2 regions of the Luteimonas qiangzhengi genome follow, and region 2 is predicted to be linked to the other one. Evidence: riboswitches for the same ligand, from Rfam matches in the RefSeq annotation. Region 2 holds a riboswitch; the other holds the start of a gene.
What was found. A riboswitch is a leader RNA that binds a small molecule or an ion and turns the genes downstream of it on or off. The one in region 2 is predicted to bind cobalamin.
Positions count from the first base shown of each region.

Region 1: linked by a shared signal. The riboswitch ahead of WCE59_RS02465 (ribonucleoside-diphosphate reductase subunit alpha) and the one ahead of btuB (TonB-dependent vitamin B12 receptor) in region 2 are both predicted to bind cobalamin.

Region 1 covers NZ_JBCLVE010000003.1:19,497-24,860, forward strand. Annotated here, with positions in the region: gene WCE59_RS02450 (hypothetical protein) at 1-578, shown strand, start outside; gene WCE59_RS02455 (alpha/beta hydrolase) at 713-1,381, shown strand; gene zapE (cell division protein ZapE) at 1,395-2,555, shown strand; cobalamin riboswitch at 2,609-2,855, shown strand; gene WCE59_RS02465 (ribonucleoside-diphosphate reductase subunit alpha) at 3,094-5,364, shown strand, end outside.
Region 2 covers NZ_JBCLVE010000011.1:59,977-65,340, forward strand. Annotated here, with positions in the region: gene cobS (adenosylcobinamide-GDP ribazoletransferase) at 1-598, opposite strand, end outside; gene WCE59_RS09875 (histidine phosphatase family protein) at 595-1,182, opposite strand; gene cobT (nicotinate-nucleotide--dimethylbenzimidazole phosphoribosyltransferase) at 1,179-2,243, opposite strand; cobalamin riboswitch at 2,337-2,575, shown strand; gene btuB (TonB-dependent vitamin B12 receptor) at 2,699-4,564, shown strand; gene WCE59_RS09890 (phosphoglycolate phosphatase) at 4,650-5,312, opposite strand.

The DNA of each region.
Region 1 (5,364 bases), on a different contig from region 2:
GCGAATTCACCAGTGAAAACATCCGGCTCGGCAACATGTCCGACAGCATGGACGTGAACGGTGACGGCGTGGTCGACGGTAACGACAAGAGTGCCGTTGATGCCGGCGAAGGCCGCACCGCAATGATCGGCGCGGTGATGCAAGACGCCGTGTCATCGGGCTACGTCGACCTGCGCACTGATATCGCCGCCCGCGATGCCTTCATCGGCTTCCTGCTCGACACTGCCATTTCCGTTATCCCGGTAGGCGGCAAGTTTGCTTCCGGCCCGATATCGGAACTGGTTTCCGATGCACTCGGCGGGCTCTCCGAAGAGGTTCGCGACGCCATCGCCGACAAATTGGCCGAGCTTGGCAGCGGTGCGCTGACGGACGCACAGGGCCGCCTGACCAACGAGGCCAAGACCGCGATCATGGAGGCACTGCCCGAGGATTACAGCTATCTGGAAGGCATCAAGACCGAGTCCAACGGCTTCATCCAGGATGTGATCCTCAGTGCATCGAACTTCAGCTACGGGTTCACTGCGCAGATGAACGCGTACGGCGACTATATCGACGCCGCAAAGAACCCCCCTTCCTGAGCCCCTCCTTCAACCGGCCAGGCGCAGCCCCTCTCCGGGCGGCGCTCGGCCTGCAGCCGTGGGGCTGACTCGATCCAGGTGGTTTCCGGGGCCAACCACCTCCTTGCAACACCGGATCGCCTATCATTTCCGCCATGACCAACCCCACTTTCCCCATCCAATCCGGCACGTTGACGCTGCCCGGGCCCTCCGGCGCACTGGAAGTGGCCGTCGACTTTCCCGACGAAGATGTAGCGGCCCTGCCGCTCACCGTGATCGTCTGCCACCCGCTGCCCACCGAGGGCGGCACCATGCACAACAAGGTCGTGACCATGACCGGGCGCTCGCTGCGCGAGCTGGGCGCCACCACGGTGCGCTTCAACTTCCGCGGCACGGGTGAGTCGGAAGGCACGTTTGACGAAGGCCGCGGCGAAGTCGATGACCTGCGCGCAGTGGCCGCCTGGGTACGCGCGCAGCGTCCGGGCCAGCGCCTGTGGCTGGCCGGTTTCAGCTTCGGCGCCTACGTCAGCCTGGCCGCCGCGGCACAGATCGAGCCGGGCATGCTGATCTCCATCGCGCCGCCCGCCGGACGCTGGGATTTTGATTCCATCCAGCTGCCCACCTGCCCGTGGCTGGTGATCCAGGGCGAAGAAGACGAGATCGTTGATCCGCAGGCCGTGTACGACTGGCTGGACGAAACCGACGCCTCCGCCGAGCTGGTACGTATTCCCGACAGCGGGCACTTTTTCCACCGCAAGCTGATGGACCTGCGCGGCGCGGTCAAGAACGGAGTGCGCCAGCACCTGCCGGCCGCCGAGGCGTGACCCGCTGCCGGCAATGATCCCTTCGCAGGCCTACGACGCCGGCGTTGCCGCAGGCAGCTGGCAGGACGACCCCGCCCAGCGCGCGGTGCTGGTTGAACTTGATCGCATCCACGCGGCCGTTTCGCGCCCGCCGGCGCGGCGCGGCCTGCTGGACCGGCTGCGCGGCGCCAGCGCCGACGAGCCCATCGAGGGCCTGTACCTGTGGGGCGGCGTTGGCCGCGGCAAGACTTTCCTGGTCGATCTGCTGCACGCCGGCCTGCCGCTGCCCGACCTCAAGGGCGCGGATCTGGCCGCTGCCGGCGCCAGCGACGAAGGCCGCGCCACGCCCGTGGGCAGCGCGGGCAAATACCGCACCCACTTCCACCGCTTCATGCGTCAGGTCCACGACCAGCTGCAGGCACACGGCGGCGAGCGCGACCGCCTCGCGCTGATCGTGCAGGGCTGGCGTCGGGCCGGCCTGCGGGTGCTGGTGCTGGACGAGTTCTTTGTCGGCGACATCGGCGACGCCATGATCCTGGCGCGCCTGCTGGAGCGCATGTTCGCCGAAGGCATCGTGCTGGTGACCACCTCCAACGTGGCCCCACCCGACCTGTACCGCGACGGCCTGCAGCGCGCGCGCTTTCTGCCGGCGATCGCGCTGATCCAGGCGCACTGCCGCGAGCTGTATATCGAAAGCGAAACCGACTACCGCCTGCGCGCATTGACCCGCTCGCCGGTCTATCGCACTCCGCTGGATGAAGGTGCCGACGCCTGGCTGCGGACCCGCTGGCATGAACTGGGCGGCAACGATGCGCACCGCGACAGCGGTATCGAGCTGGAAGGGCGCCGGATCCCGGTACGCGCGCGCTGCCCGGGCATGGCCTGGTTTGATTTCAACGCCCTGTGCGAAGGGCCGCGCGGATCGAACGACTACATCGAGATCAGCCGCGAATTCCACACCCTGCTGCTGGGTGGCATCCCGGTATTCGATGGCCTGCGCGACGATTCCGCACGCCGCTTCGTGAATCTGGTGGACGAACTCTACGACCGCCAGGTCAAGCTGGTGTGCACCGCTGCCGACGAGCCGCCGGCCCTGTATGCGGGCGAACGCCTGGCCGGCGCGTTCGAGCGCACCGCCTCGCGCCTGATTGAAATGCGCAGCGCCGAATACCTCGCCACGCCGCATCGCTCCTGAAAGCCGCCCGGCTGGCGGACCACAACATTTTGCGTTGACAAATTCGCAGGCCACGATATGTTGTGCCGGTCGGTTCCGGCGGTGGCTATCCGCCGGATGAAAAGGGAAGCCGGTGACGCCTGTCCATGTGGAGCGTATTCCACCCGGACCGGCCATTCCGGCGCTGCCCCGCAGCGGTAATTGGGAACGACCCCGCCACACAGCACTGGGACCCCGGGTCCTGGGAAGCGGCGGGCAAGGTGGAGGCGACGCGCCTCCGTGCCCATGAGTCCGAAGACCTGCCGACAGCCGCGCGCAAGCACGTCGCGCGGTGCCGGCTGCGGATTCTCCGGGGGGAGATGGCTGGCGAAGCATGCGATATGCGCGACCGCCTGATTCCCCGGCTGTCGCCGTCCATGCGACGCCGCTTTCCCATCCTGTGACGAAACCGCCTGCCCGAGGGGGCAAGGCCGCGACGACGCCTGCGTCGGCGCGCGCCCGTGCCCTTCACCGCCTGTCGGGAACAGGCGGATGTGCGCAACCGATCCGGGAGACAGCCATGACCATCGACAGCTCCACCGCCACCGCCAGCCCGGAGATTCCCGCGCAGGCCGCCGACGCTCCCGACACCGGAGCGACCACTTGGATCACCAAGGAAGCCGGCAACCGGCGCATGCCCTACGATCGCGCCCGCCTGGAGCGCGCCATCGACCGGGTCCACGCCGGTTTCCCGCAGCTGGACGTCGCCGACTACAAGGCCAGCGTGTTCGGCTTCGTCGAGCGCAAACAGTCGGTCAACGCCGACGACCTGGTGGATCACCTGATCCGGGAAGCCGAGGCCCGCGTGGACGTGGCCGCGCCGGAGTGGGAATTCTTCGCCGCGCGCCTGTACCTGCACCGGCTGTACAAGCGCGCCGGTCGCAACCGCTTCTACGACGTGGGCGAAAAGTACGGCTCCTACGTGGGCCTGCAGGAGAGCCTGGCGGACCGCAACATCTATTCCAACGACATCCTGCGCGCCTACACCAAGCAGGAGCTGGAGCAGGCCGGGCGCATGATCGATCCGGACCGCGACCTGCTGTTCACCTACAACGGCCTGTACCTGCTGGCCACCCGCTATCTGGCCACCGACACCGCCCGCAGCGTGTACGAGCTGCCGCAGGAGCGCTGGCTGACCATCGCCCTGTACCTGATGCAGGACGAGGGCGGCCCCACCCCGGCCCAGCGCGAACGGCGCATGCAGCTGGTGGGCGAGGCGTACTGGGCGCTGTCGAACCTGTACATGACCGTGGCCACGCCCACCCTGCAGAACGCCGGCAAGGTGGGCGGGCAGCTGTCGAGCTGCTTCATCGACACGGTGGAGGACTCGCTGCAGGGCATCTACGACTCCAACACCGACATTGCCCGCGTGTCCAAGGGCGGCGGCGGCGTAGGCGCCTACATGGGCTACGTGCGTGCATCGGGTTCGGCGATCCGCGGCGTGCCGAACTCCTCCGGCGGCGTGGTGCCGTGGATCAAGCAGCTCAACAACACCGCGGTGTCGGTGGACCAGCTCGGCCAGCGCAAAGGTGCGGTGGCGGTGTACCTGGACGTGTGGCACCGCGACATCGAGGCGTTCCTGGACCTGCGGCTCAACAACGGCGACCAGCGCCTGCGCGCGCACGACGTGTTCACCGCGGTGTGCATCCCGGACCTGTTCATGGAGGCGGTGGAGCGGCGCGGCGACTGGTACCTGTTCGATCCGCACGAGGTGCATCGGATCAAGGGCTGGTACCTGCAGGACTTCTTCGACGAGAAGAAGGGCGAGGGATCGTTCCGCGACAGGTACGCCGAGGTGGTGGCCGACGAGCGCATCAGTCGGCGCACGATGAAGGCCATCGACATCTTCAAGCGGATCATGCTGAGCCAGCTGGAGACCGGCAACCCGTTCATGTTCTACCGCGACGAGGTCAACCGGAAGAACCCGAACAAGCATGCCGGCATGGTGTATTCGTCCAACCTGTGCACAGAGATCCTGCAGAACATGAGCCCGACCACGCTCATGCAGGAAATCATCTCCGGCAACCAGATCGTGACTACCCGACAGGCCGGCGACTTCGTGGTCTGCAACCTGTCATCGATCAACCTGGGCCGGGCGCTGGTGCTGCAGGACGGGCAAGGTGATCTGATCACCAACGTGCTGGAGCGGCTGATTCCGATCCAGGTACGCATGCTCGACAACGTGATCGATCTCAATCAGCTGCCGGTGCCGCAGGCCACCATCACCAACCGCAAGTACCGGGCGATCGGCCTGGGCACGTTTGGCTGGCACCACCTGCTGGCGCTCAAGGGCCTCCACTGGGACACACCCGAGGCCGAGGAGTTCAGCGACACCCTGTACGAGCGCATCAACCGGCTCACCATCCAGGCCAGCATGCAGCTGGCGAAGGAGAAGGGTGCCTACCCGACCTTCCCCGGCAGCGACTGGCACAGCGGCGTCTATTTCCGCGACCGCGGCTACAACAGCCCGCAGTGGCTGGACCTGGCCGCGCAGGTGGCGGTGAACGGCCTGCGCAACGGCTGGCTGATGGCGGTGGCACCGAACATGTCCACGGCCCAGATCGCCGGCTCCACCGCCTCCATCGACCCGATCTATTCCGCGTTCTACTACGAGGAAAAGAAGGATTACCGGCGGCCGGTAGTGGCGCCGGGACTGTCGCTGGAAACCTGGCCGTATTACGAAAAGGGCGGCTACCGGCTCGACCAGTTCGCCTCGGTACGCCAGAACGCGCGCCGCCAGCGCCACATCGACCAGTCGGTGAGCTTCAACTTCTACGTGCCCAGCACCATC
Region 2 (5,364 bases):
CCAGCGCCGCCAGCAGAGGCGGGGCCACGAGCAGGCTCAATGCCGCCAGCGCCGCCGCCCACAGCCACACCGCGCGCATATCGAGCTTCCAGGAGAAGCGCTCGGCCATGCCCGCCTGCTGGATCGGCGGCAGGCGCCGGCTCCACCACAGCGTGCCCCAGCGCGCCCAGGCCGGCAGCAACACGATCCCGTACCACCAGGCCGAACCGGCCAGCTCGGCCAGCAGCACCAGTTTGAGCAGCAGCTGCATGATCAGGATGACCGCGCCGAACACGCCGATGTGCGGGTCCTTCAACACCGCGAGGAAGCGCTCCGGGTCGCGGTGCGCGGCGCCCATGGCGTCGGCGACATCGCTCAGTCCGTCCAGGTGCAGCGCGCCGGTCACCCAGGTCCACAGCGCCAGCGCCAGCACCGCGCCCAGCCAGGGGCGGCCGTCGAACGCCCATAGCGGCAGGGCCAGCAGCAGCCCGATGGCGATGCCGACCAGCGGGTGGTAGACCGCCGAACGGGTGAGGTCGTCGTCGCGGAAGTCATGCACCTGCGGGGTGGGGATCCGGGTCAGGAACTGGAACGCGAGGGTCAGCCGGCGCAGGCTCATGGCTGGGCGAGCTCCAGCAACTCGCCCCAGAGGCGACCATCGCCGCCGGCCTCCACGCGCAGGCGCAGGCGGGTACCGTAGTCGATGCGCAGCGCCCACAGCGCTGACAGCGGCAGGCCACAGGCCTGCGCAAGCGCCATCCGCAGCGCCCCCCCGTGGCTGACCACCAGCACGGGAGCCTCGTCACCGCCGACATCGGCCAGCAGCGCCTGCAGGGCGCCTGCGATGCGCTGGCCGAACGCGTCCCAGGCTTCGCCATTGGGTGGCGGGTTGCGCCGCGGATCGCCGTGGAAGGCAGCCAGGGTCCCGGCCGCTAGCGCGTCGCCGCGCATGCCGTCCCAGTCGCCGAAGTCGAACTCGGTCCACTGCGGGTCCGTCTGTACCAGCAGGCCAAGCGGCGCGGCCAACGCCCGCGCGGTGTCATGCGCACGACGCAGCGGCGAGCTGACGATGCGCATCCATGCAATACCGGCGTGGCGGCGACAGGGCGCATCCGTGGCGCCCGCTACCAGCGGCGGATCACTGCGTCCGTCCATGTGGCCGCGACGTCCGGTGTCTGCGTGGCGCACCAGGTCGACGATCACTCCGACGTCGCCCCCGCCACCGCGGCTTCGGCGAAGGTCGCCATGTCGTTGTGCAGGGCACAGGCCAGGCGCAGCAGCGGCAGCGCCAGCGCGGCGCCGGAACCCTCGCCCAGGCGCAGGTCGAGCTGCAGCAGCGGCGTCGCATCCAGCGCCGCAAGCAGGCGCCCATGGCCGCGCTCGGCCGAGCAGTGCGAGAACAGCAGCCAGTCGCGCACTCCGGGGTTGAGCCGCACCGCCGCCAGCGCGGCGGCCGAGACGATGAAGCCGTCCACCAGCACCGGCACGCTGCGCTGGGCGGCGGCCACCATGGCCCCGGCCAGCGCCGCGATCTCCAGCCCGCCCACGCGGCGCAGCGCCTCCAGCGCCGGCTGTGGCGCGGCGGTGATCGCGACGCCGTGCAGCGCCAGCGCGCGCTCCACCACCGCCTGCTTGAGCGCGATGCGGGCATCGTCCAGGCCGGTGCCGGCGCCGACCAGGCCTTCAACCGGCAGCCCGGCCAGGGCGCAGGCCAGCGCACTGGCTGCGGTGGTGTTGCCGATCCCCATCTCGCCCAGCAGCATCAGGTCGGCGCCTTCGCCGGCCTCATCCACGGCGCGGCGACCGGCGTCCAGTGCGTGGGCGACTTCGGCACCGGACATCGCGGCCTCCACGCTCAGATCGCGGGTGCCGCGGCAGGGCTTGTCAACGACAGCACCGGCCACCGCACCTTCGGCCAGGGTCCCGACGTCGCGCAGGTGCAGCGGCAGGCCGAGCTCGCGCGCCAGCACCGCGATCGCCGCGCCGCCGGCGGCGAAGTTTGCCAGCATCTGCACCGTGACCTGCGCCGGGAACGCCGACACGCCCTGTGCCACCACACCGTGGTCGCCGGCGAACAGCAGCACCGGCACGCGCGCGGCGCGGGGACGATCGCTGGCCTGCAGGGCGGCGAGTTCAACGGCCAGGGTCTCCATCCGGCCAAGCGCCCCGGGGGGCTTGGTCAGCCGCTGCTGGCGCGCAACGGCGCGGGCCGCGTGCGTCGCCGACGGCGCTTGGCAGGCTCCAGTCCACCATGGCCCACTCATCAGGTCCCGTTCTCCTGGCAAAGAGGACGCATTCTACCGGCGCACCCCGCCCAGCCGCACCGCGTGCTTTGGCGCAGGCCCCGGCAATGCCTTAAACTGCGCCCACTTTCTGGTGACCCGCGGGGATTCCCCCAACGGTTGAAACGGGAAGCCGGTGACCTTCCGCCCGCCGCCACGGCCGGCGAAGCATTCCGGCGCTGCCCCCGCAACGGTAAGCGTGGAACCCCCCCGGCAAACCGCCACTGTGCATCGCACGGGAAGGCGCCGGGGCTGGAGCGGCCACAGCCGCCCCGCCCGCGAGCCCGGAGACCGGCCAGAAGGACGACTGGTTGCGATGCGGAGGGCATTGCGGCGGCAGCGCGCCGTGCACCGCACGTCACCCTACCGTCGCTCCCCATGCATGCAGCCCCTTACCGACCCGGTCGCGCGGGCGTGCGCGATGCATGGAGATTCCGATGAAACCGCAGTACCAGATCCTTTCCCTTGCAGTGGCCCTTGCCCTGTCTCCCGCCGCAATGGCCGCCGGCTTCATCCAGGCGACCGATCTGGACGAGGTGATCGTCACCGGCACCCGCACCGAAGTGCTGCTGGCCGACAGCCTGGTGCCGGCACAGGTCATCGGCCGCGATGAGATCGAACGCAGTCAGGCGCGCGACCTGATCGAATTGCTGCGCGGGCGCGCCGGCGTGGATATCAGCAACCAGGGCGGCCGCGGCAAGCTGAGCAGCGTGTTCCTGCGCGGCACGGCGTCCGACCACGTGCTGGTGCTGATCGACGGCGTCAAGGTCGGTTCGGCCACCTCGGGCATGGCTGCGTTCCAGGATTTCCCGGTCGCACAGATCGAGCGCATCGAGATCGTGCGCGGCCCACGCTCGAGCCTGTACGGCTCCGAAGCGATCGGGGGCGTGATCCACATCTTCACTCGCGGCGGCAGCGCCGAAGGCTTTGCGCCCCACCTGTCGCTGGGCGCGGGCAGCAACAACAGCCGCGACATCAGCGCCGGTTTCAACTACCGCGGCGAGCGCGGCTGGATCGGCGCCCACGGCGGCTACCAGAGCACCGACGGCATCGACGCCTGCCGCGGCTCGGGCACGCTGTTCACCGGGTGCTTCACCGACGAGCCCGACGAGGATGGCTACCGCAACGCCTCGGTGACCATGCGCGCCGGCCTGCACATCACCGATACCCTGACGGTGGAGGGCAACTTCCTCAACGCCAGCGGCGAGAACGAATACGACGGCTCCTGGACCAACCGTTCCAAGGTCCAGCAGCAGGTGGCGGGCGCGCAGATGCGCTATGCCCCGGAAGGGGGCAGCTTCGGCCTGACCGCGGCCGTGGGTCGCAGCACGGACAAGTCCGACGACTACCACGAAAACACTTTCATGAGCACGTTCGACACCCGCCGCGACAGCGCATCTGTGCAGGCCGATGTGCAGCTGGCGCAGGCGCACCTGCTCAGCATCGGGGTGGACTACAGCAACGACCGCGTCGATGGCACCACCGGATACACGGTCGACGAGCGCGACAACACCGGGCTGTTCCTCGGCTACGACGGCAACCTCGGCCGCCAGCGCTGGCAGGCCAGCGTGCGTTACGACGATAACGAGCAGTTCGGCAGCCATACCACCGGCAGCCTCGGCTGGGGCCTGGCGTTCGACAACGGCCTGCGCTTCAACGCGACCCTGGGCACCGGCTTCAAGGCCCCAACCTTCAACGACCTGTATTACCCGGGCTCGGAAAGCCCGTGGCTGCAGCCGGAGGAGTCGACCAGCCTGAACCTGGGCGTATCGCAGGCCACCGAACGCTTGAACTGGTCGTTCAACGTCTACGAGAGCCGAATCGACAACCTGATCGTGTTCACCTATGCACCGCCGACTTACCAGGGCGTGGGCGAGAACATCGACGAGGCCCGGATCCGCGGCGCCGAACTGACCTTCGGCACCTCGTTCGCCGGCTTCGACCTGTCCACCCAGCTCAGCCACGTCGACCCGCGTGATCGCAGCAAGGGGCTCAACCACGACAACCTGCTGGCCCGCCGCGCGCGCACCACCGGCCGCATTGATCTGGACCGCGGGTTCGGCCCACTGCGCGCCGGCATCACCGTGCAGGGCGCGGGCAGCCGCTACGACGACGTTGCCAACACCGTTCGCCTGGGTGGTTACGCCACCACTGACCTGCGCCTGGAGTACGCGTTCCATCGCGACTGGAGCCTGTTGGCACGCGCCAGCAACGTATTCGACCGCGAGTACGAGACGGTGGCCTGGTACAACCAGCCGGGCCGCGAGTACGGGCTGACGCTGCGCTACCAGCCAGCTCCCTGACCGGCCTGCGGCCGCAATCCCGGCCTGCGGACATCAAAACCCGCAGGACGGGGCCTCGTCCCGCCATCGCGCTCCTGCCAGCAGGTCAGCCGGAGTGTCGGAGGGCGAGGAGTTCTTCGAAGCGGTCGATCACCGCCAGCGCGCCTGCGCCGTGCAGGTCGAAGCCGCGGGGATAGCCGTAGCTGACCAGCACCACCGGCATCCCGGCCGCGCGCGCAGCGTTGAAGTCGGTCGGCGAGTCGCCAACCATCAGGCAGCGTTCCGGCTCGATCCCGGACTGCTCCGCCAGGTGCAGCAGCGGCTGCGGATGGGGTTTGCGCTCGGGCAAAGTCCCTGCACCAACCACGCCGGAAAATGCGCCGTCAATCTGCAGTTCCTTGAGCAAAGGCGCGACGAAGGGTTCCGGCTTGTTGGTGCACACCGCCATCGTCACGCCTTTTGCGGCAAGTGCATCGAGCGTTTCGCGCACCCCGGGATACAGCTGCGGGCTGAGCAACAGGGTGTCGCCGTAGTGCTTCATGAAGCGCGGGAGCAGTTCTTCGGTTGTGCGCGGACTGCCCACATGCTCCAGCGCGGTCTCCAGCAGCATGCCGCTGCCGTCGCCGATCCAGCTGCGTACCAGCGATTCGTCCACCTCGGCCAGGCCCTCTTCGGCCAACATGCGGTTGACCGCGGTAGCGATGTCGGAAGCGCTGTCGACCAGGGTGCCGTCAAGGTCGAACAGGACGACGGGAAACGGAAAGGACACGGCAAACTCCCAATAGAAGACCCCCCATTGTAGGAGCGCGCCATGCGCGCGA